DNA from 3 places in the Mesobacillus sp. LC4 genome. Region 3 is predicted to be linked to each of the others. Evidence: riboswitches for the same ligand, from Rfam matches in the RefSeq annotation. Region 3 holds a riboswitch; each other region holds the start of a gene.

Evidence for each region. Region 3 has a riboswitch for cyclic di-GMP ahead of AB5I83_RS10680 (LPXTG cell wall anchor domain-containing protein). Riboswitches for the same ligand answer to the same signal wherever they lie in the genome.
Region 1: another riboswitch for cyclic di-GMP. It lies ahead of AB5I83_RS20035 (amidase); the one in region 3 lies ahead of AB5I83_RS10680 (LPXTG cell wall anchor domain-containing protein).
Region 2: another riboswitch for cyclic di-GMP. It lies ahead of AB5I83_RS11975 (anti-repressor SinI family protein); the one in region 3 lies ahead of AB5I83_RS10680 (LPXTG cell wall anchor domain-containing protein).

Annotation. Positions count from the first base shown of each region.
Region 1 covers NZ_JBGCUB010000008.1:34,588-42,193, forward strand. The annotation lists gene AB5I83_RS19995 (hypothetical protein) at 1-38, shown strand, start outside; gene AB5I83_RS20000 (aminoglycoside 6-adenylyltransferase) at 118-996, shown strand; gene AB5I83_RS20005 (hypothetical protein) at 1,011-1,640, shown strand; gene AB5I83_RS20010 (cell division protein FtsK) at 1,835-2,185, shown strand; gene AB5I83_RS20015 (class I SAM-dependent methyltransferase) at 2,318-2,959, shown strand; gene cspC (cold shock protein CspC) at 3,331-3,531, opposite strand; gene AB5I83_RS20025 (hypothetical protein) at 4,059-4,523, shown strand; gene AB5I83_RS20030 (hypothetical protein) at 4,641-4,928, shown strand; cyclic di-GMP riboswitch class I at 5,230-5,327, shown strand; gene AB5I83_RS20035 (amidase) at 5,369-6,262, shown strand; gene AB5I83_RS20040 (PspC domain-containing protein) at 6,757-7,023, shown strand; gene AB5I83_RS20045 (hypothetical protein) at 7,281-7,496, shown strand.
Region 2 covers NZ_JBGCUB010000003.1:224,280-231,885, reverse strand. The annotation lists gene nosD (nitrous oxide reductase family maturation protein NosD) at 1-1,283, shown strand, start outside; gene AB5I83_RS12000 (nitrous oxide reductase accessory protein NosL) at 1,280-1,744, shown strand; gene AB5I83_RS11995 (ABC transporter permease) at 1,741-2,559, shown strand; gene AB5I83_RS11990 (ABC transporter ATP-binding protein) at 2,552-3,268, shown strand; gene AB5I83_RS11985 (nitrous oxide reductase accessory protein NosL) at 3,599-4,225, opposite strand; gene AB5I83_RS11980 (helix-turn-helix domain-containing protein) at 4,481-4,816, opposite strand; cyclic di-GMP riboswitch class I at 5,460-5,545, shown strand; gene AB5I83_RS11975 (anti-repressor SinI family protein) at 5,575-5,703, shown strand; gene AB5I83_RS11970 (helix-turn-helix domain-containing protein) at 5,804-6,124, opposite strand; gene treR (trehalose operon repressor) at 6,419-7,144, shown strand; gene AB5I83_RS11960 (late competence development ComFB family protein) at 7,293-7,568, opposite strand.
Region 3 covers NZ_JBGCUB010000002.1:878,168-885,773, forward strand. The annotation lists gene AB5I83_RS10665 (ornithine--oxo-acid transaminase) at 77-1,273, shown strand; gene AB5I83_RS10670 (DUF378 domain-containing protein) at 1,322-1,555, opposite strand; gene AB5I83_RS10675 (iron-containing alcohol dehydrogenase) at 1,760-2,923, shown strand; cyclic di-GMP riboswitch class I at 3,177-3,267, shown strand; gene AB5I83_RS10680 (LPXTG cell wall anchor domain-containing protein) at 3,412-5,253, shown strand; gene AB5I83_RS10685 (class D sortase) at 5,415-6,029, shown strand; gene AB5I83_RS10690 (glucose-6-phosphate isomerase) at 6,226-7,575, shown strand.

The sequences.
Region 1 (7,606 bases), on a different contig from region 3:
AACAAGTTCCAGCAGAGTTAATTGAGTTTATGGAGTAAGTTCTTGTTGAGATAAGTGAAAGAATCAGGGTTGAAGGTGATTAAAAAGAAACTGTAATTTACAGGGGATGAAAACATTTTGAGAAGTGAAAAAGCTATGTATGATTTAATACTAAGGGTAGCTGAAGAGGATGAACGAATCCGGGCTGTCTATATGAACGGATCCCGAACGAACCCTAATGTTCCAAAAGATATTTTTCAAGATTACGATATTGTATATATAGTGACGGAAATTGCATCTTTTTTAGAAGACGAAGGTTGGATTAATATCTTTGGGGATTTACTGATGCTTCAAGAGCCAGACAAAATGGATCAACAAATTGGTTTGGAGAGGGATTTTGAACGTTCATATGGATATTTAATGCTTTTTACTGATGGAAATCGAATTGACCTTCATATCGAAACAATACATTCAATGATAAATGGTTATGGAAGTGATAAACTAACAGTTCCATTATTGGATAAGGACAACATTTTACCGATCATTCCTCCGCCCACAGATATTGATTATCGAGTAAAAAAGCCATCAGAAGCGATGTTTGTGAGTTGTACCAATAATTTTTGGTGGTGTTTACAAAACGTTGCAAAAGGAATTTGGCGAGACGAATTGCCATACGCAAAATTAATGTATGAAGATACGACGAGAGTTTCACTTGATGAAATGGTTTCATGGTGGACTGGAACAGGATATGACTTCCAGGTCTCAACAGGTAAGATGGGCAAATACTTTAAAAATTATCTTCCAAAACCCTATTGGGAGATGTATGGAAAAACTTATTCCGATGGTGCTTATGACAACTTTTGGGATTCCATATTTGTTACATGCGAGCTATTTAGAACTTTAGCAAAAGATGTGGCAAATCATTTATCATTCTCATATCCATTTGAAGACGATAAAAAAATGACGGAATTCCTTAAACATGTGAGGCATCTGCCTTCGGATGCAAAAGAAATTTAAAGGTGAGAAAAAGTATGAAGATAGAAGTTGGATATTTGCCAAGAAACTATATAAAAGACCAACCGGATTTTAGTGGGCACTTTCCTTTTGATATAGATGGAGAATACAAATATTTGGTTGAAATAGACCACTGTGAATTGGATCCTGCTGTTTTTTACTGTGATTGGATGAAGGAATTAAATCAGTTTCCGATCTATGCTGTTGTCACTCTTGATCTTTATAATCAGGAGGAAATGAATAGGCTGATCGAAAGATACAAAATAGAACGTTCAGTGTTTTTAATAGGGAATGAATCTTACAATAAATTTATTTTGCGAAATGAAGAGCAATTTCTTATGCTCCTCCCATATTTTTATGCAAGTGGCAGTATGAACGATATAGCTGTGTGGTCACTCAAGAAAGACATTTTTAGTAGTGACATAAGAAAAGTAACGACAATATTCAGACGTAAAACAATGGATGTATTGGTGGCTGCACTTGAGAAGGATACAACGTTATTTTGGATTTCGTATGATGGTGATGCATTAAATATCATATCGAATCACCAGATTTTCCGAACGATGGAGGATATAGAGAAAACTCTACCCAAGGGCATAGAAATGAGTGTTGTTGAATATGAAGCCGCAGATGATGATATTGAATAACCGGTAACAAGAATAACAATAAGGGGGAATTATACTTGAAGCGTCTCTTCTTAGCTCTTTTGGTTGTAATGATTATCCTTATAGGAATTTATTTCTTGACTTCGAATAGCGCTTAAAGATTTGGTATTCCAATTTATGAATAAGTTAATCGCCAAGAATTGAAGAACCAATGCTTCAAGTGTATAGGGGGATTTATGAAATTCTTAAAAAAGGTAAGTGATTCCTTTGGATTCACAAAACTTAAAGAGAAATTATATTATGCGGATCATGAGGAGATTTCAGAAGCTGATAGGGAATATATTAATAGTATTAAAGGACAAAACCCTTTTGGCATCATAGCTATGTTTATAGGTGGTGTATCTTTTGCCTTCGGACCAATTTATATTGCTTTTCCAATTATAACAATCATCTTTTGTGTCTTAACCTTTGGAACTTTTGATAGAGAAAAAGAAGATAATCCCTGGACATTTGTGATCGGTTTTTGTTTGGCCTTAATAGGCTTATTTATGAATTTAGTTGGCGTAGTCCATGAGCTAATATTCTGAACAATGTGCGTTAAAGTATTTTTTGCAAAAATCACGGAAGGATTACTGTTGCATCAAGCTAGTTGATAAAAAAGAGCTAATCCTAATTTTGTTAGATTATAGGGTATTAGAACATTTCAAGGGGAGTTATCTATGGGTTTCCTTAAAGCTACTAGAGAGTTCATTGATAGTCAATATCAAACGCCAAAAGGAATGATTGGTACATATATTGGTGAAAAAATGGTGAGACAGCACAAGACTGAAACAAATTGGTCATTAGAGCTAATGAATATTAAACAAGGGGACAGGATTTTAGAGTTAGGATGTGGGGCAGGTTATGCAATTAAATTAATTTTTGAAAAGGATTTAGCTGAAGAAATAGTTGGCTTGGACATCTCTCCAACAATCATTCGATCAGCAAGAAGGAGAAATAAAAAGGCAATAAACGAAAAAAAAGTAAAACTAGTACAAGCAGATTTCAAAAACTTGCCCTTTCAAAATGAAAATTTTAATACAGTCCTCAGTATCCAAACAATTTATTTTTGGACTGATATAACTGCGACATTATCAGAAATATATAGGATACTAAAACCAAAAGGAAATATAATCCTTGCTTTTTCTGACGGTAAAGAAGAGGAGACCTGGGAAGGAATAAGAAGTATTACTGAAAATAAACTAATACCGTCTATGAAGAATGCAGGATTTAGTGACGTATCTTTTATCAGAGGTCCAGATTCAAGAGGGTATCATACTGTTGCTGTTACAGGAAGCAAGGATTCAATGAAACTTTCGTAATGTTCTGTTCCTATATAGCGATGGTAGGGGGACGAAGGCATAATTTTTCCTTTAGATGAGTTTGTTCAAATATAAGGCAGGGAGTTTAAAAGGACCTAAATAAGGTACACAGAGATTCTTCCTTTGGCCATCTGTTCATGTTATTTCTAATGAAACAGTATTAGCTATTACGCAGCAAATAAATTTTATAAAATCAGCCTATCGTTAAACCAGTATGTTATACTAGAAACAAACCTTTTATCTTTAAATCTTTTTACATTACCGGTTCCATCTCCCTGCTCAGATCTTGAGCGGGGTTTTTTATTGGAAATATATTTGGAAAAATAAAAAACAGGCCCTAAAAAGAGCCTGTTTGTAGAAACGATTTAAGATTAAGCTTTTTGAACGTTAGCAGCTTGAGCTCCACGAGCACCTTGCTCAACGTCAAATGTAACTTTTTGACCTTCGTCTAAAGATTTGAAACCTTCACTTTGGATAGCTGAGAAGTGTACGAATACGTCGTCTCCACCTTCGCGCTCGATGAATCCGAAGCCTTTTTCTGCATTAAACCATTTAACTGTACCTTGTTCCATTTTTGTTGCCTCCTAGTGCGTTATCGCACAACGTATTACTATCCTTGCCCAAAGTGATCATCAAGACGAAAAGTTGATACTTATACTATCCTTTACACCGAACAAAAATAATTCTTATTCATCATAACAGGGATCGAAAAATATAGCAAATCATCCCGGCCATAACTTGGAAAGAGTCTATTCTCGCTGACTATGAAGGTTGCTTTAATAACAAAGAAGTTATTATGTAAGTCCTTAACCCTAAGCTTTGTAACATCAAGTGGATAGGTCCCCGCGCAGCCCATTGTGAAGATTTTATGTTTGCTTCAGATGTTTTCATCATATAGAACAAACTGGTTGAGGATTTTATTAAAGAAATCAAAGGGAATCAATCCGAAGGTAGCGAATAGTTATATTTGCAACTTATTCCACCCTTAGATTCAGTGATTTATTAGATTCATAGTTTATTCTAATTAGGGGGCTGTATTCCAATAAAACGAAAGAAGTTGTTTTTAGTTTTCATATTTCTAATAGGTATAGTTAGCTTTGTGGTTTGGTATTCCGTACCCAAAGAAATCAATCAAGCATTTGACGGAATCGTTTACGGAGTTGGTAATAAAAGCAATCAATTAAATAAAGAAGTTACAATTACAATTAAAGGTAAATTGTATAGAAAAATTTTTAACCAAGATCGTTTTAAAGGAACCATAGATATAAAAGGAGAGTTGCCAAAAAATATTATCATTGATAAGAAGGAAGTAGAAGTTGTTTTTATTGAAAACGGCGGCTCTTTATCACTCGGGGATTCCCCCTACGGCTTTCTTTATATAAATAAGGATTTAAGTGAGCTAACTATTATCGTTTACGAACTGCTTGAGTCTGGAAGGGATAATGCCACATATGAATGGGACCCTAAAGGGGGGCTATTAATATCTGGACCTGCAACAAATAGAAAAGAAGCTTTAAACATATCAAACAAATTAATAGGAGAACTGCTTAAACCACTTGAATAGATGTATATTTGTAAAGTTTATATTTCAGCCAACGTGAGCGATCATCCAAGGAGGATTGGATCACCTTTGTTGAATTCCTTATTCAACAAACGGCTAAAAATATACGGAGGTATAGTTATGTGGGTAATATTTGGGGTTATTGCAATAGTAGCAACGCTTATCAATCTTTATATGTATACAGCAGGGAAGGATTATAAACTTGCGATGGCGATGGGGTTATCATTTACAGCATTAACACTTTGTGCAGATTACAGTTATGTATCTCGGTGGCTAAAAATAGAAGATTGGGCGGCATTAGCTGATGTAGTACCTGGTATGGCAAGGGCATTATGGTTTTTGACCATTGTTTCTATCTTACTAAATATAGCCCCAATATTTTTAGAACGAATACGCAGGAAACAATGACTTTTTTCCCTTTATTTCTATAATGTGCAGGCCTTTATGAATAACAAACGGTGTGTATATTCAATAACAAGGTATGCACATTGAAGTTGAAAATATTTTTGTATGCTCTCTTAAAAAACACTGCATACAATAACGTGTTTTCTTGTGGCATACAAAACGTGATCAAGCAATCCAGTGCATGTTATTTTTATCCTACTCAATAATGTGAACAAGACTCAATATTGTACTTTGTTTTTTGAAATAGTTCAAAAAATTCGATTCCAATTGATACTAGGACAGGATATACTCAAATTAAATAAAAAACTGATAAAGGCAAACTTGTTGAAAGGCAAGGACGCAAAGCCATGGGCCTGAGTGTAAAGAGATATTTCCTTTGCATATGGTTGCCAGGTTGCCAGACTCCTAAAATGGTGTCTTGGCCATAAAAAGGAGCGGAGAATATGAATATCAATAAATACCTCTTATTAAGTCTTATCTTATTTATGGGTTTTGGTCCTCTTCAAACCCTTTCTCAACCTATTAAAGCTCATGCTAACGCAGGAGTTCCCACGGCAACATGGCTTTGGAATACTTCAACGATTGCTACGCAAGGAAAAGAGATTCTTTCATTCGCAGGAAATAATCAAGTTCAGCAAATATACCTTCAAATTAATAAAAACATTCCTTTCGATACTTATAAATCATTTATTCAAAAAGCAACTGAAAAAGGCATAGAAATACACGCTTTAGATGGCTCGCCGCAATGGGTTTCCTCTAAAGGTTCTGCTTATTCTAAGGAATTCTTTAATTGGGTAGGAAACTACCAAAAATCAGCCTCACAGACACAAAGATTTACTGGTATTCATTTAGATATAGAGCCATATCTATATAGTGGTTGGAACTCAAAATTCAAGAATACTGTACTTGCATATCAAAATATTATCAATCATGCTGCTGTTACTTCAGAACAACTTGGACTTACATTTGGAATCGATATTCCTTTCTGGTTTGATGAAATTGCATATAGCAATACTTACGGGAAAGGTAATTTAGCTAGTTGGGCGATTAAGACAACAAGTTATACGACTATTATGGCATACCGCGATCAGGCTGCTGGAGGAAACGGAATTATTGAACTAGTGAGAAATGAAGTACAATATGCTTCCTCTCTTGGCAAACCCATTGTGATTGGAGTAGAAACTGGCAAATCAGAAGAAGCCAATCTTGTTAGTTTTTATGAAGAAGGTGCTGCTCATATGTATAGTCAGCTTTCTTTAGTGAAGAGTGCGTATCCACAACCGGATGTGACTTTTGCCATTCATTATTTACACAGTTGGATGAAAATGGCTCCTTAAGAACATTGGCAGAGTGAAAAAAAACTCCTTTAGAAAAACCCGCTAAATGCCTTATAAAGGTAGTTAGCGGGTTTTTAACCTGATTTTGAGTATTAACTGCAGAATTTCTTAAACACCAGCTAGTCGGTGAAGTTGTTTGGAACATATCAATGTTTATTCCAAGAATGATCATTCGCTTAATAAGTAACATTTGGTGAAGCGGTTAGTCAAACTTGAACTATGAGGGTGAATGTAAATAAAACAATAGATTTTATCCAAACGGATGCATGGGTTCAGGAAGAAGATGCGCCTTTTTTGAAAATCTTCTGGATCGAGGATTTTAATTGAAGAAGAAATCGTATTCATGTTATTAAATCAAGAGTAAGATAACACGACCTTAAATTAAAGGTATGAGACTATTTATTGTAGAACTTAAATAATAAAATCAAATTGCAAATAAATCAGACTGTAAAATACGTTTATATGAGGTGAAAATACTGAAAAGAAATAGGCTGATGAGGTCAAATTCGGATTATGTATTTTTAGGTGTATGTGGAGGAATCGCAGAGGCTCTTTTCATTTCATCCTTTATTGTGAGATTGGTATTTATATTCGTGCCAGTATCGCCAATACTCTATCTGATTTTAGGAGCACTTATGGAGAAAGACGATTTATTCTACGGAGATCGTGTAAGAAAGAAGAGCACTATTAAAACTGCATTGTTAGCATTTATTTTTACTGCTTTAGTATTTGTAATCTTTTTTTACATGGGTCTCCTTTAGGGAAGTAATTTTTGAATATAGTAAATATTCTTCAAAGAAGATGCAGGTTAGTGGAAAAAGAAATTATAAAAAGGGTCAGGCGAAAGGGGAAAATGAAAGATTTTAAGAAATGGAGTTACTTCTGGGTACTAATAGTTGGAATCTTGATAGGTTATATTGGAATTCCAATGCTCTCACGATTTAACTAAGAGGAAAATTAGTTTAACAAAAATCAGAAAAAAATTTTGGAATATTTATATTGATAAGGGAGGGATTCTATGGTGTTTGAAACACTAACAGGACAACTTACGGTTGTAATCACCCTTGCTTTTGGTTCATTGTTAATTGTTCTGTACCCTTTAATAAATAAGGAAAATAAATATTTTGCTTGGTTTAGTTTAATGATGGGCGTTATTGTGTTATTGCTTTTATTATGGTTCACATTTGGCAACGAGGTTATTAGATATCAAATACTAAGATATGGACTTCAATAAAAACCATCTAATCTACTTAGAGCGAGAGTTGAAGTTCAGGCTGCCGTTATTGGCGTTTTTTTATTTGACTAAGCTGCAGTTTTGTTGAACTAGAATTGACTTAACTATAT
Region 2 (7,606 bases), on a different contig from region 3:
ATGCCTTTGCTGAGGAGTTCAAAGTTGAGCACGGCCAATCAATCCAGAGAGCTGTCGAAGGTGCCAGAAATGGGGATACCATCCTTGTCGCTCCTGGAGTATATAAAGAAAGTTTAGTAATCAATAAGGAAGTTTCGATAAAAGGAGAAGAGGGGACCATCATTGATGGCGGTGGAAATGGGAATGTCATCATGGTCACGGCTTCAAATGTGGTGATCGAAGGAATCACGATTCAGAATAGCGGCTCTGGTCAAGAGGACAGCGGAATCTACATTAAAAAAGCTGACCGAAATGTAATTCAGAACAATATATTAAAAAATGTCCAGAACGGAATTTATATAGGTAACAGCAATGAAAATCAGCTGCTGGGAAACAGCATTACAAGCAATGAATCTCATTTTTCCAAGCGTGGGAATGGCATCCATATGTTCAAGGGTGGCGGCCATTTGCTGAAAGAAAATAAGGTTGTCAATGTCCAGGATGGTTTTTATTTTGATTTTACCCAAGGCATCAAGGTGCTTGATAATCACATCAGTGAATCACGCTATGGCATGCACTTTATGTTCAGTGAAGGAATTCTAGCTGAGAGGAACCATGTCGAAAAAAATGTGACAGGGTTCATGGTGATGGATTCGGTTGGCATAGATTTTATTGAAAACAAAGTGACGGACCACTTTCACTTCCGTGGTTACGGTATCTTGATTTATGAAACAAAAGACGTACTCGTAGAAGGAAATAAAATTCTTCGGAATAGCACCGGTCTGTCTCTGGAAGATGGGGTTGATACTCAAGTCAACAGGAATCAGATTGCCGCCAATCAAGTCGGCCTGGAATTCGTGGGCAAGAACGAAAATAACGCGTTTTCAGAAAACAATTTTATCGGAAATGTCGTTCAATCAAAGATTTCAGGGGAGGACATGAGGCTCGATGATGGAGTGAAGGGAAATTACTGGGATGATTACAGCAGTTTTGACCTTTCAGGTGATGGAGTGGGAGAAGAAGCATACAAGGCAGGTTCACTGTACGATCGCCTTTTGCGGAGGCAGCCGTACTGGCAATTCTTTTTTGAAAGTCCATCAATCAAGCTGTGGACAAAGGCTGAAGCATTGTTTCCTTCATTTGGGACAGCCGATGTGTTTGATGCCCGCCCGCTGGTCGAACCAGTAGACATGCTTCAGGAAGCTGAACAGCGCAGCGAGGACCGGATGATACCGGGCGTAATAGGCATGCTGTTCATTTTGTTATCGATATTTGTCATTGTGAAAGGAAGAAAGCTGTCATGATTAAAAAACTTGGAGCTCTATTGCTAATGTCGGTCGCGTTGATAACGGGCTGCCAAAACAGCACAATGGAACCAGAGGAAATCAACCCAGAAATTGATGTGTGCGAGGTGTGCAATATGGGTCTTGCCCATGAGCACTTTGCCACCGAGATCGTCACTGCGGATGGTGAAGTATATAAATTTGATGATATAGGCTGTATGGATGAATTCGTGGAGATGGCGCCAGAACTCAAGGAAGAAAATGCTGCAAAACAATACGTCCGTGATGTGGATACAGGAGAATGGGTCGAGCTAGAAAAAGCCTTCCATGCTTACCACCCTGATTTCTGGACACCAATGGCAAATGGTGTTGTCAGCTTCAAGGATAAAGAGAGCGCTGAGAAGTACGTAAAAGAACAAGGAATAGGCGAAGTGCTGGATTATGAGTCATTAAAGAAACATGAGTGGAGCTGGGAGCAATGAGGCACATCGCGAGGCAGCAAATGACCTTGATGATGAGAAGCCATTGGCTAGCCGGATTTGGCTTATTGTTCTCATCCCTGGCCGTGATGGTCGCGTTCCTTGGCAACACCGGAGGGACCGGGTTTGATGGGTTTAACAGAATGACGGCCAGCTTGTTGAATATAAACTTGCTGCTGATTCCCTTGCTGTCATTGCTGATCGGCAGCTTGTTTCTGTCTGGTGAAAAGGAAGATCGCGGGCTAATGCTGCTAATGACCTATCCGCTTTCGCCGTGGACCGTTATCCTTGGAAAGTATGCAGGACTGTTTGCTGCCATCTGGTCTGTTTTGACGTTTGGCTATGGTGCAGCATTGCTCGTCATTTTCTTCGTCGGCGGAGGAGTCTCTGTTTCCTTGCTGATATTATTTTATCTGTATTCGATCCTGCTCTCGGCGATTTTCCTGTCGCTGGCTATGATGATTGGCATAATCGCCAAGACGCGATTCCAGGCACTGGGCATAAGCCTGATTGTCTGGGCTTTCCTTGTGCTTTTCTATGAATTTATCATTATGGGATTAAGCATGTTCCTGATGAAGCAATGGCTGCTGCCAATGCTGACTGTGTCCATCTTTCTGAATCCGGTGGAGTTAATCCGCGTCCAGTCGATCCTTTCGCTGGACGGAGCTTCAGTATTTGGGCCGCGATTATATGATTTAACGATCTGGGCAGATGGCTGGACAGGAAGAATGATGTTTATTCTGGCTGTTTTGCTCTGGATGGTACTGCCAGTCCTATACACTGTGTACAGGACGAAACGGGGGGTTGGTGATGAATAGCAAAGAATGGATCAGGATTGAAGGGTTGGCCAAGCATTATAGTGAAACGAAAAGGATTAATGACATAACCTTTACCATTGAAAAGCCCGAAATCTTTGCTCTCTGCGGCGGCAATGGAGCGGGGAAGAGTACGTTGATCAAGATGCTCACAGGAATGATGAAACCGACTGCTGGCAAGGTCTTGATGGACGGCCAGGTCATCGACCCGCAAAAACAGGACTTCAAGAACCTATTTTCCTATATGCCGGATGAAATGCTCTTTCCTCGCCAGCTGACAGGTTTGGAAGTTTTGATTTTTTTTGCGAGATTACGAGGAATAAATAATGAGAAAGTAATCGCAACCCTGCAGCAGGTTGGGCTATATGATGTGAAAAACATGCAGATCAAACAATACTCTAAAGGAATGCAGCAGCGGCTTTCATTGGCACAGGCACTGTTGCCGGATGTTCCGCTGCGAATCCTCGATGAACCAACCAATGGACTGGATCCATTATGGGTTTACCGGTTTAAGGAAATTGTCCAGGAAGAGAAGAAGCAGGGCAGGACGATTTTCTTTACTACCCATATCCTTAGTCTTGTTGAGGAATTGGCAGACAGGGCAGCGTTCATGCAGGAGGGGCAATTGCAGTATTGTGATTCAGTATCATCACTGGTTCAAAAAGAGGGTGTCTATACGCCGCTCGAAAAAGTGTTCTTTCATAGTTCATGACAATCTTTACTACTATGTGAAAAATCCCGGTGCTGATTTCTGCACCGGGATTTTATTATTAGGCTCTGTTTAACTAGACTGTTGATTTTCGTTCCAGGCGCTTCGCTTTCCGCGGGACTGGCGCTGAGCCTCCTCGTCGCTTTGCTCCTGCGGGGTCTCATCTGACCAGCTAAGCCCGCAGGAAATTGAGTTACTTCCTCGAACCTGCCCACGCACGATGAATATGCGTTAGCATTTTCGGAGGAGTCTACGCGCATTCCACTGCAATCAACAGGGTTGTAAACAACATTTTGCATTAACAGAGCCTATTATTAAGTATAATTTCACAACTTAATGGCCACTTTCCTCTTCACTGTCGCCATCCATATTACTATCCTTATCCATGCTATCGTTGTTCATCTTCATTTTTTTCATATAGCGTTCTTTTGCGATTTGGTCGATTTGCTCCCATGTTGCGGTAGCAGGGTTCTTGCCGTTGTTTTCTGAAATGAATTTTTCGGCACTTTCTGAGTCCTTGAAGAATGCGTAGCCGTATTTCATAGGTGTTTTAAGATCTGCTTTTACTGGAGTAGCGGAGTCGGCGTCAATCCATTCAGATGTAATGTAATCACGCACCCACTTTTCCTCGAATTCCACATCATCACGCCGTGCGATATTCAACAGACATCCGGAGTCGTCAAAGAATACATACTCGCCGTCTTTCGTTTTAGCCTGGGCTGTAAATACACCCATTGGGTCAGCTTCATCGTATACTTTCATATTGCAGAAGGCACAAACATCTTCGGCACCAGGCTCATGAGGGCCATCACCATGATCGTGATCATTCTCCTCGTGCTTAACTTCTGTTGCCGCAGTCTCCTGTTCATCTTTCTGTTCGTTTTCAGCCGCTTCATCTCCGCAAGCAGAAACAATGATCATTAATAAGAATGCTATCATGACAGCAAATAGTTTCTTCATTCCATTCTCCTCCTTTGATCGAATTTAATCCTATCAAGGAGTTGTGATTAAAATGCGAAAAATCAATGGGGAAAACGTGAGAAGTACATTGTTTTTATGAATATTTTGTGACAGATTTCTGGCACCGTAAATATGCCAGGTCACAGTGCATGGGGGAGTGACTATGTATTTTGTCGGCTCAAAAAAAGATAAGCGGTAATATCGTGAAATATTTGGTCTAAAGAGCGATTTTAATTTGTATTTTAGTATATAAGCTTACTGTTTATTCCTGCTTTGAAACTTCATGAAATCCACATAATAAGCAAAGTCCTCTTTGCTTATTCCATTTTTTATGGCTTCATCAACGAGTCCAGCCCATTCCTCATCAACAGGCTTCAGGAAAGCTTTCGTATTTTGTTGTCCCATCAAATACTCAACACTTGTATCTAGATTGTCTGCGAGCCGGGAAAGCACCTGAAGTGAGGGATTACCCTGTATTCCCCTTTCAATGTAACTGAGATAGGATTTGGATACATTCGCTTTTTCAGAGAGCTCACTAATTGAATACTTCTTCTTCAGCCTTAAGTTTTTAATTTTTTCGCCAACCGTCATATGGCAATCTCCTTTAAATTCATCTATTAATTCATTATAACGAACAAATTAGTTCTTTTAAAAATACAAGAAACTGAGATAAACAGAGTATTTTCTTAAAAAAGAACGATTTTTGTTCTTTTTTAAGAAAATTCGCCATATTTTAGACTTTTTCAAGATTGGTACAAATGAACTATACTTCAGTGGAATGAGGTAGTAAGCCACTTAAAAAGGAGGCAGGATGTCGTGTACAGAAAGAATTGTGATCGTTGCAATCGTCCTTCGTTTAGCAGCAGTGAGGCAGGAGAATGGATCTGCCCGATTTGCGGGAATGATTTAACGAGATATCCATTTTTTAATGCCATCAGTCTTGAAAAAGTGGCCATTATGTCGGACTGGAAAAAGCAAAAGTACAAAAAAATGGCCAACCCTTGAGTTTATGGGGGTAAAAAATTAAAAAGAGTTCAACAATTAGAGATATTATTTGACAAAAAATCTTATCTAAATCATTGTAATTTTCAGAAAAATACTCTTTCTTGCTATGATTTTGTAATCATTTGGAAGAAAAAAGAAAAAAACCTTCTATTGCAGGCGACAAATACTTACATGTTAAATATATAGAACACGGTACAATGACATTGGGACTTAAAAGTGAGTAAAAAGGTACAGAAAAAGGCAAACTTGTTGAAAAACTAGGACGCAAAGTCACGGATCTAAGGTGCAATGTACTATGATGGCCGGGCTGCCTGGAATACTAACTGTATTTTGGGGGGAAGAACTTGATTAAAGAGCAGGTAGTTTTCGAAGAACTGGATACAGAATGGATGCAGCTTATAATGGAAGCATTAGAAATGGGAATTAACAAAGAAGAAATCAGGGAGTTTTTAACGCAGACGAAAAATAGCTGAGGAATTTATACATAGAGATTAGAAGTGCAATCGGGCAGCTCTTATGGAGGTGCTTTTTATTTTGCACAAAAAAGGACAGCCATCTAAGCTGTCCTGGATATCATTTATTATGAAGTCGCCATTTATTGAATTCAAGAAATTCCTTGAATTGATCCTTTGTGATCCCCGAATCCATTGCTTCTTTTACAAGATTGACCCAATCTGAATCCATGTTTTCTTTATCGGGTTGTTCATGAATGAGATGGTCCACTGGCACATTCAGTACTCCAGCGATCTTTTCTAAGAATTGTATTGAAGGATTTGTCTGAAGATTTCGCTCGAGTGAGCTCAAATATGATTTTGCCACGCCAGCTTGTTCTGCCAATTCGGATAAGGACATTCGTTTCTCTTGTCGAAGTTTTTTGACGCGTTCACCAATCACTGTTATCCACACACCTTATCAATTTATAGTTATATCATAACAAATCTGATAAAATAGTTCCATATTAAGAACACCTTATAGAACAATTATAACCAACACCAAGATTTTTTGGTTCACTTTTAGAAAAAAACTTATTGGGAAAAAACTCGCAGCTTTTATATCGGCGATTGTATTTGAAGTTGTAGATGATTTTATGAAGTTTTTTTGAAAAAGACAAACACGATTGTCTATTGTATTCAAACGGACTTAAAAAAGGTAAAATGGTAGCAATCAGACAAGGTACGGTGATGTATTATGCAAAAAAAATATTTATTAATCTATGAAGAAATTGCGAAACAGATCCAGGAAGGAAATTATCCAGCAAAAACGATTTTGCCATCTGAAAATGAATTTGCGGATATGTATCAAACCTCGAGGGAAACCATCCGCAAAGCACTGAATCTGCTTGCCCAAAATGGCTTCATCCAAAAAATCCGCGGCAAAGGTTCACTTGTCCTCGATTTGAAACGGCATCAGTTTCCGATCACCGGATTGATTAGTTTTAAAGAACTGGCAGAGAATATGGGTGGAAAGGCGAAAACGACAGTGGAGGATTTCACTCTCGAGCTGGCCGGCCAGGAAATCGCCAGGGAATTGAATGTTGGTAATGATGAAAAGGTCTGGAAGGTAAAAAGAGTCCGGCATATTGATGAAGAACGAGTGATCCTCGATAAGGATTATCTGGTAGAAAGGCATGTGCTAGGACTGTCCCGCCAGAAATGCGAGAACTCGATATTCGAGTATATTGAAGGGCAGCTTGAGAAGAAAATCAGTTTTGCGAAGAAAGAATTCACAGTGGAGGAACCAAGCGCAGAGGACCGAGAGCTACTTGACATGGAAGGGTTCCATGCAATCGTCATCGTGAAAAATTATATTCATTTTGATGATGCCACCCTATTCCAATATACTGAGTCCAGGCACCGCCCTGACAAGTTCCGATTCGTGGACTTTGCAAGACGTATGGATACACAGTCTATATAAAAAAGAAGCTGCCATTATGGATGCCGGATGAACCAGGCAATATCATGGCAGCTTTTATTTATTTAATTTCCGCCCGTTGCTCATCAAAAGACGCCTCGTTTTTCTGATGAAATACTCCAGTTCCAGGAAGACTCTATGCTCTTCCGGTTTAATGCTTCGGATACTTCCCGACGAGATGGATGGCACTGATGATCCTTTTATTGATCCAGGATCTGTTCTCTTGGGTATTAAGCTGCTCATAGACCATCTTTCGGCCGTCTTCTGTCGTGACATAGTGACTTGGAAGAGTGTTCAGGCTGATGGCGATGATGTCGTTCCGGCATTTCTGGCAACTGCAGAAAGTCTGGTAATCCGGGCTCAGCATCAGCACATTGACAAGAGTCGAAACGACCTCTTCCATTACGTTGACATAACTAAAATTCATGATGCCTCTCTCCCTATTGATGTCCTAAGTTAAATTAT
Region 3 (7,606 bases):
GGGGTTAAAATGAAAGAGCTTACAGGTTACAATATGATTGTCTAACCAATTTTTTCATTGGAACGGAGGAAGGTTCATGACAACAACAAAAACTAGCTCGCTGATCGAGCAGACTCAAAAGTATGGTGCGAATAACTATCATCCGCTGCCAATCGTCATTTCAAAGGCAGAAGGAGTTTGGGTAGAGGATCCTGAAGGCAACAAATATATGGACATGCTGAGTGCGTATTCAGCTGTCAATCAGGGGCACCGCCATCCGAAGGTCATCCAGGCGCTTAAAGACCAGGCTGACCGTGTTACGCTAACTTCAAGAGCATTCCACAATGACCAGCTTGGACCATGGTATGAAAAGATTTGCAAGTTAACGAATAAAGAAATGGCCTTGCCGATGAACACGGGTGCTGAAGCGGTTGAAACGGCTATTAAAACAGCTCGCCGCTGGGCTTATGATGTCAAAGGCGTTGCGGACAATCAGGCTGAAATCATCGCATGTATCGGGAACTTCCATGGCCGCACAATGACGGCGGTCTCCTTATCATCTGAAGAAGAATACAAACGAGGCTTCGGCCCGATGCTTCCAGGGATCAAACTGATTCCTTATGGTGACCTTGTGGCACTGAAAGAAGCGATCACTCCTAACACTGCAGCGTTTCTGATTGAACCGATTCAAGGTGAAGCAGGAATCGTCATTCCGCCAGAGGGTTTCATGAAAGCTGCGTTCGAGGCATGTAAAGAAAACAATGTCCTGTTCATTGCAGATGAAATCCAGGCTGGTCTTGCGAGGTCCGGAAAAATGTTCGCATGTGAATGGGAGGGTATCGAGCCTGATATGTACATCCTTGGAAAGGCACTTGGCGGTGGGGTGTTCCCGATCTCATGTGTCGTTGCCGACAATGATGTACTGGGAGTATTCAACCCAGGCTCCCACGGATCCACTTTCGGCGGCAATCCAATGGCCTGCGCAGTTTCCATCGCGTCCCTTGATGTTTTGATCGATGAGAAGCTTGCTGATCGTTCCCTTGAACTGGGTGACTATTTCATTAGCAAGCTCCGTGAAATCGACAATCCTATCATCAAGGATATCCGCGGCCGCGGCTTGTTCATTGGTGTCGAGTTAACAGAACCTGCACGCAAGTATTGTGAAGAGCTGAAAGAGGAAGGGCTGCTCTGCAAAGAAACGCATGATACGGTCATCCGTTTCGCTCCGCCGCTTGTCATCAGCCAGGAAGAACTGGATTGGGCCATACAAAGAATCAAGAAAGTATTATCATAAGCATGAGAAAAACCCGCCTTCCTTGGCGGGTTTTCTTGTGAAGTTCAATTATCGAGTAGCTCTTGGTTCTGCTGCTCTTTCTTCTCTTTCGCTTGGTGCGAATAGAAGTCCGATGTTTATAAGACCGGCAAGACCGACTAATCCATAGATGATTCGAGCCAATGCTGAATCCTGTCCGCCGAAAATAGCTGCAACAAGGTCAAATTGGAAGAATCCTACTAAGCCCCAGTTGATGGCCCCGATAATGGTAAGTACTAGTGCTGCACGTTGAATACCGCTCATGGATGTTTCCTCCCTTAAAATTAAATTTGTTCTTTTATAGATTGTTTCAGCACGAAATGAATTATTCATTCGTCATCTATTTATTACCTACCCTCGAGAAAAAGTTTGTAACATTTCGCAGCATATTGGAGCACATTAAGAAGTGTATTTTTTGCAATGCTTTTAGAAAAAGAACATAATTATCCCTAGAGGAAGGTGATTTAAATGGATAACTTTACTTTTTACAATCCAACGAAACTGATATTTGGCAAAGGCCAGCTCGAGGAATTGAAAAACGAAGTTCCTCAATACAGTAAAAAAGTCCTGCTGGTTTATGGCGGTGGCAGCATCAAACGCAATGGTCTTTATGATTCTGTCATGGACACCCTAAAAGAGGTTGGGGCAGAAGTACACGAACTTTCAGGTGTGGAACCAAACCCTCGTCTGTCGACTGTGCATAAAGGCGTGAAAATTTGCAAAGATGAAGGAATCGAATTTTTGCTTGCAGTAGGCGGCGGCAGTGTCATTGACTGCACAAAAGCAATCGCTGCAGGTGCAAAATATGATGGAGATGCGTGGGATCTTGTCACAAAGAAGGCTTTTGCAGCAGAAGCTCTTCCTTTTGGCACAGTACTAACTTTGGCAGCCACTGGCTCTGAAATGAATGCAGGTTCTGTTATCACCAACTGGGAAACGAATGAAAAGTATGGCTGGGGAAGCCCGGTCACATTCCCGAAATTCTCGATCCTTGATCCCGTGAACACTTACACCGTTCCGAAAGATCAGACGATTTATGGAATTGTGGACATGATGTCACATGTATTCGAACACTATTTCCACTTGACCGAAAACACTGAGTTCCAGGACCGCATGTGTGAATCCTTGCTTTTAACAGTGATGGAAACAGCTCCAAAGCTGCTTGCAGATTTGGAAAACTATGAATACCGCGCAACGATCCTTTACTCAGGAACGATGGCATTGAATGGAATCCTAAATATGGGATACCGAGGAGATTGGGCGACGCATAATATCGAACACGCTGTATCAGCCGTTTATGATATCCCTCACGGAGGCGGTCTGGCGATTCTGTTCCCGAACTGGATGAAGCATAACCTTAAGATAAAACCGGAACGTTTCAAGAAAATGGCTGTCAGGGTCTTCGGCGTGAATCCAGAAGGCAAGACCGACGAAGAAGCAGGATTAGAAGGAATCGAAAAGCTGCGTGAATTCTGGAACAGCATTGGCGCACCGTCACGCCTTGCTGACTATGACATTGATGACAGCAAGCTTGAAGTAATGGCTGACAAAGCTATGGTCAATGGGGAATTCGGCAACTTTGCAAAATTGAATAAAGACGATGTAATGGAAATCTATCGTATGTCGTTATAAATTACTGAAGGACTCAGGGGCATAACTCTGGGTCCTTTGTCTTTTTATTAGGTCAAAAATCTTAGTGAAAGCTCTTTGGAATAAGTGTGAAATACTAAATATATCCCTCTTCAAGGTGAATTAATGAAAATGGAGAAAAATTTACCAATTAAATTAATAGGACTATATGTTTAAGTCGCTGGGTAACTGTGGTAAGTCTTAGAATGTAAGACAAGGAAGCCGAGGAATATTTTACATAAGTAAAAAGCACCAATCATGCTAATAGCAAACCTGCTGAAAAGCTGGGACGCAAAGCCAGGAGTCTAAGGTTGCAAAAGTGCAGCTATGATCGTCCAGCCGCCATGGAAAAGTAAATTCCCGGCGGCTTTTTTTGTCTAATTATAATGGTGAATTTTATCGGGAAGGAGGCTAAATGTCGCAAATAATATCTGAATATTCAGCCTTTTATTACGCAAATTTTTAATAACACTAGAAAAGGGGACGAGAACATGAAAAAGACTCTTATGAAAAAATTATCAGCAGTCTCGATTGCATTCCTAATGTTATTTTCACTGACAATACCGGCACTAGCAAATGAGAATGGAGATGCGGCGTCGGATACTGAAAGAAACACAAAAGTTGAAATCGAAGCCAAAGAATCAACTCAACAACAAAACGATCAGTCAAATGAAGAAGAAACCGATGAGTCAACTCAAGAAGAAAATGATGAATCAACTCAAGAAGAAAATGATGAATCAACTCAAGAAGAAAATGATGAATCAACTCAAGAAGAAACCGATGAATCAGCTCAAGAAGAAAACGATGAGTCAACTCAAGAAGAAAACGGTCAAACAACAAAAGAAGAAAAAGATGAATCAACTCAAGAAGAAAAAAATGATCCATCTCAAGAAGAAGACGATGAGTCAACTCAAGACGAAAATGATGAATCTACACAAGACGAAAACGATGAATCTACACAAGAAGAAAATGGTGATTCAAACAAGGAAGAAAAGGATTCTGAAAAAGGTACTAAATCAAATGCCAATAAAAGTACAGAGATACATCTGCATTTGAAAAACTGCACAGAAGATGTGGTAAAAGTAGAGGTCATGTTAAAGGGAAGTTGGGAAGATATGTCGAACCCGGGTAACTCGCCACTGTATAAACTGAAAGATGGTGGTGAGTTTGTAAAGAATGATATTACTGCTTTCAGGCTAACTTTTGAGTCAGGAACTAAACAAGAATATTCCATGGATGAGGTTAGGGAAGGAAAAGAAGCGGAAGGAACCATTAACTATTGGCTTGAAGGCTGCTCTATAGAAGATGACAATTCTGAAGAACCTGGCGATGGTACGGAGGAACCGGGTGATGGTGAAGAGGACCCAGGAGATGGGACAGAAAACCCTGGCGATGGAACGGAGGAACCAGGTGATGGCAACGGCGATGATAATGGTGAAGAGAATGGCAATAAAAGCACGGAAATCCATCTTCATCTAAAAAACTGCGTTGCTCCAGTTGAGAATGTCTTTGTTAAATTAAATGGTGAATGGGAAGTCATGTCGAATCCGGGTAACTCACCACTATATAAACTCAAAGATGATGGGGAATTTGCAAAGGATGATATCACGGAATTTAAGGTTGTATTTGAATCAGGTGCTGAAAGATTCTATGACGTCGAAGACATTAGAGTAGGAGTAGAAGCGGAGGGATCCATTAATTATTGGATAGAGGACTGCGCATTACCTGAGGATGATAACACAGAAGAACCAGGGGATGGAACGGGAGATGACGACGAAGATTCCGATCAAGATGGAGAATCACCGGATGTTATTGAAATAGTCAAAGAACTGTATATCACTTTTAATCTGGATATTGAAACAGTTGTCAACTTGACTTTGTTAATTGATGGCGGCGAGAAGCTTGAGCTTATCAAGATTAACAACCTCTGGAAACTAATTTTGGCCAACAGTCTAGATGTTACAGATATTAAGGGAATAGAGTTTGAGTTTGAAGATGGAACGACTAAATTCATTGCGCTAAGCATGCTCTCTTTTGAATTAGAAGACCAGGTTATTCATTTGGAAATTGATGAAGCGGTCCTCGGTACTGATAATGAAGCAGATGTTGACGACGAAACCGAAGTTGACAATGAGACTGATGTTGATGAGGATGATGGAGCTGGGAAAACGGAAAATAATGATAACAATTCTTCAGGGGATGTTAAGCAAGACTGGTACGGAAACGTACTTCCAAAAACAGGTGAAAGCAGCAAAATGATGTTCTATATTGTAGGTTTCCTTCTAATGGCAGCTGGTACAGGAATAAGAATGAGAAAGCCAATCAGGAACTAAGGATAGGGGGGAAGAGATTCCCCTCTTTATTTTGACTAAAAATAAAAAATGGAGTGTGCAAAATGAAAAAGGTACTTTCATTAATTCTTATACTATCTGGGGGGGGGCTGTTTTTATATCCCTCCCTATCAAATTTATATACTGACTATCAACAGGAGAAATTGATTAGCGAGTGGGAAGCAAGTACATTTGAAACAGAAGCAGCTACCGTCGCTATGAACGAAGAGGCGGCTAAAGAAAGCCTGGATGAACTAAATGAAGTTTTTGAAGTAAAAGAGGAGAATCGCGCAGGTCAAGCCGAAGAAAAAGGGGATCACCAGGCGGTTAATGATTTATCCAACACAAATGACTCATCAAAGGAAAACTCAAAGCCCAACAATACCGGTATGCTTGGTGTAATCGAAATAGATAAAATCGATTTGCGTTTACCGATTCTTTACGGTGGATCGGAACGGAACCTTGATGTAGCTTCAGGTTTGCTAAATGGTACTTCACTGCCAGGGACCCCTGGAAACAGTGCAATTGCTGCCCATCGCAGCCGTTCATATGGCAGGATGTTCAACCGCCTGGACGAGATCAGTTCTGGTGATGTCGTGACTGTTAAGTCCCAAAATCGAACTTATCAATACAAAGTTTATGAAACTCAAGTAGTTAAACCTCAGGATGTTTCTGTGCTAAACGGCAGTAAAGATGAAAACACCTTGACTCTCATTACCTGCACTCCAATCGATACCGCGACGCACAGGCTGATTGTTAAGGCGAAGCAACTTCCGTAATCGTCGTTAGGCGTTTAATTTTTCTATCTCTGGATAAAAAGTCAAAAGTAGGCTGCCCGGTTATGTCGAAAAATACATTTTTTAAAGTTTACTTAAAATTTCACAATTGGGCACGCTTACATCTGAGAGTGTTTCTTGATTATTGGGATTCATTTCGATAAAGTGATAGAGAATATAAAATAATGGAGGATCAGACATGACACATGTTCGTTTTGATTACTCAAAGGCGCTTAGCTTTTTTGGAGAACACGAAGTTACATACTTAAGGGATTTTGTAAAAGTAGCCCATCATTCATTGCATGAACAGACTGGTGCAGGCAGCGACTTTTTAGGCTGGATCGATCTGCCTGTAGACTATGATAAAGAAGAATTTGCACGCATCCAGAAATCAGCGGCAAAGATTAAGGGTGATTCTGATGTCCTGCTCGTAGTAGGAATTGGCGGCTCTTATCTCGGAGCACGTGCTGCGCTAGAGTTTTTACAGCACAGCTTCTATAACGCTCTTCCAAAAGAAAAGCGCAAGACACCTCAGGTCATTTTTATCGGTAACAACATCAGCTCAACTTATATGACAGATGTGATGGACCTGTTGGAAGGCAAAGATTTCTCCATCAATGTCATCTCGAAATCTGGAACAACGACTGAACCTGCGATCGCATTCCGTATTTTCCGCAAGATGCTCGAAGAAAAATATGGAGTCGAAGAGGCACGCAAGCGCATTTATGCGACAACGGATAAAGCACGCGGAGCATTGAAAACTCTTGCTGATGAGGAAGGCTACGAATCATTTGTGATTCCTGATGATGTCGGCGGACGCTATTCTGTTTTGACGGCAGTAGGCTTGCTGCCGATCGCTGTCAGTGGATCAGATATTGAAGCGATGATGAAAGGCGCGGCTCAGGCGAGGGAAGACTTCGGCAAATCAGAGCTTGAAGAGAATCCTGCCTACCAATACGCTGCAGTCCGCAACGCGCTATACAATAAAGGCAAGACGATCGAAATGCTGATCAACTATGAGCCATCGCTTCAGTACTTCTCTGAATGGTGGAAGCAGCTGTTCGGCGAAAGTGAAGGGAAAGACCAGAAGGGGATCTATCCATCTTCAGCGAACTTCTCTACAGACCTTCACTCACTGGGACAATATGTCCAGGAAGGCCGACGTGACTTGTTCGAGACCATCATCAAGGTGGAAAAGCCTCGCCATGAATTGACAATTGAAGAAGCGGCAAGCGATCTTGATGGCTTGAACTACCTTGCTGGCAAGAGCGTTGATTTCGTCAACAACAAAGCATTCGAGGGAACAATGCTTGCCCATACTGACGGTGGCGTACCTAACTTGGTACTGACGATTCCGCAGCTTGACGAGTACACATTCGGCTACCTTGTGTATTTCTTCGAAAAGGCTTGTGCAATGAGCGGCTACCTGCTTGGCGTAAATCCATTCGACCAGCCAGGCGTTGAAGCATACAAAGTGAACATGTTCGCTTTGCTTGGAAAACCAGGCTTCGAAGAAAAGAAAGCAGAATTGGAAAAGCGACTTAAATAAAGTGGAAAAAGGAGTACCCTGTGGGTGCTCC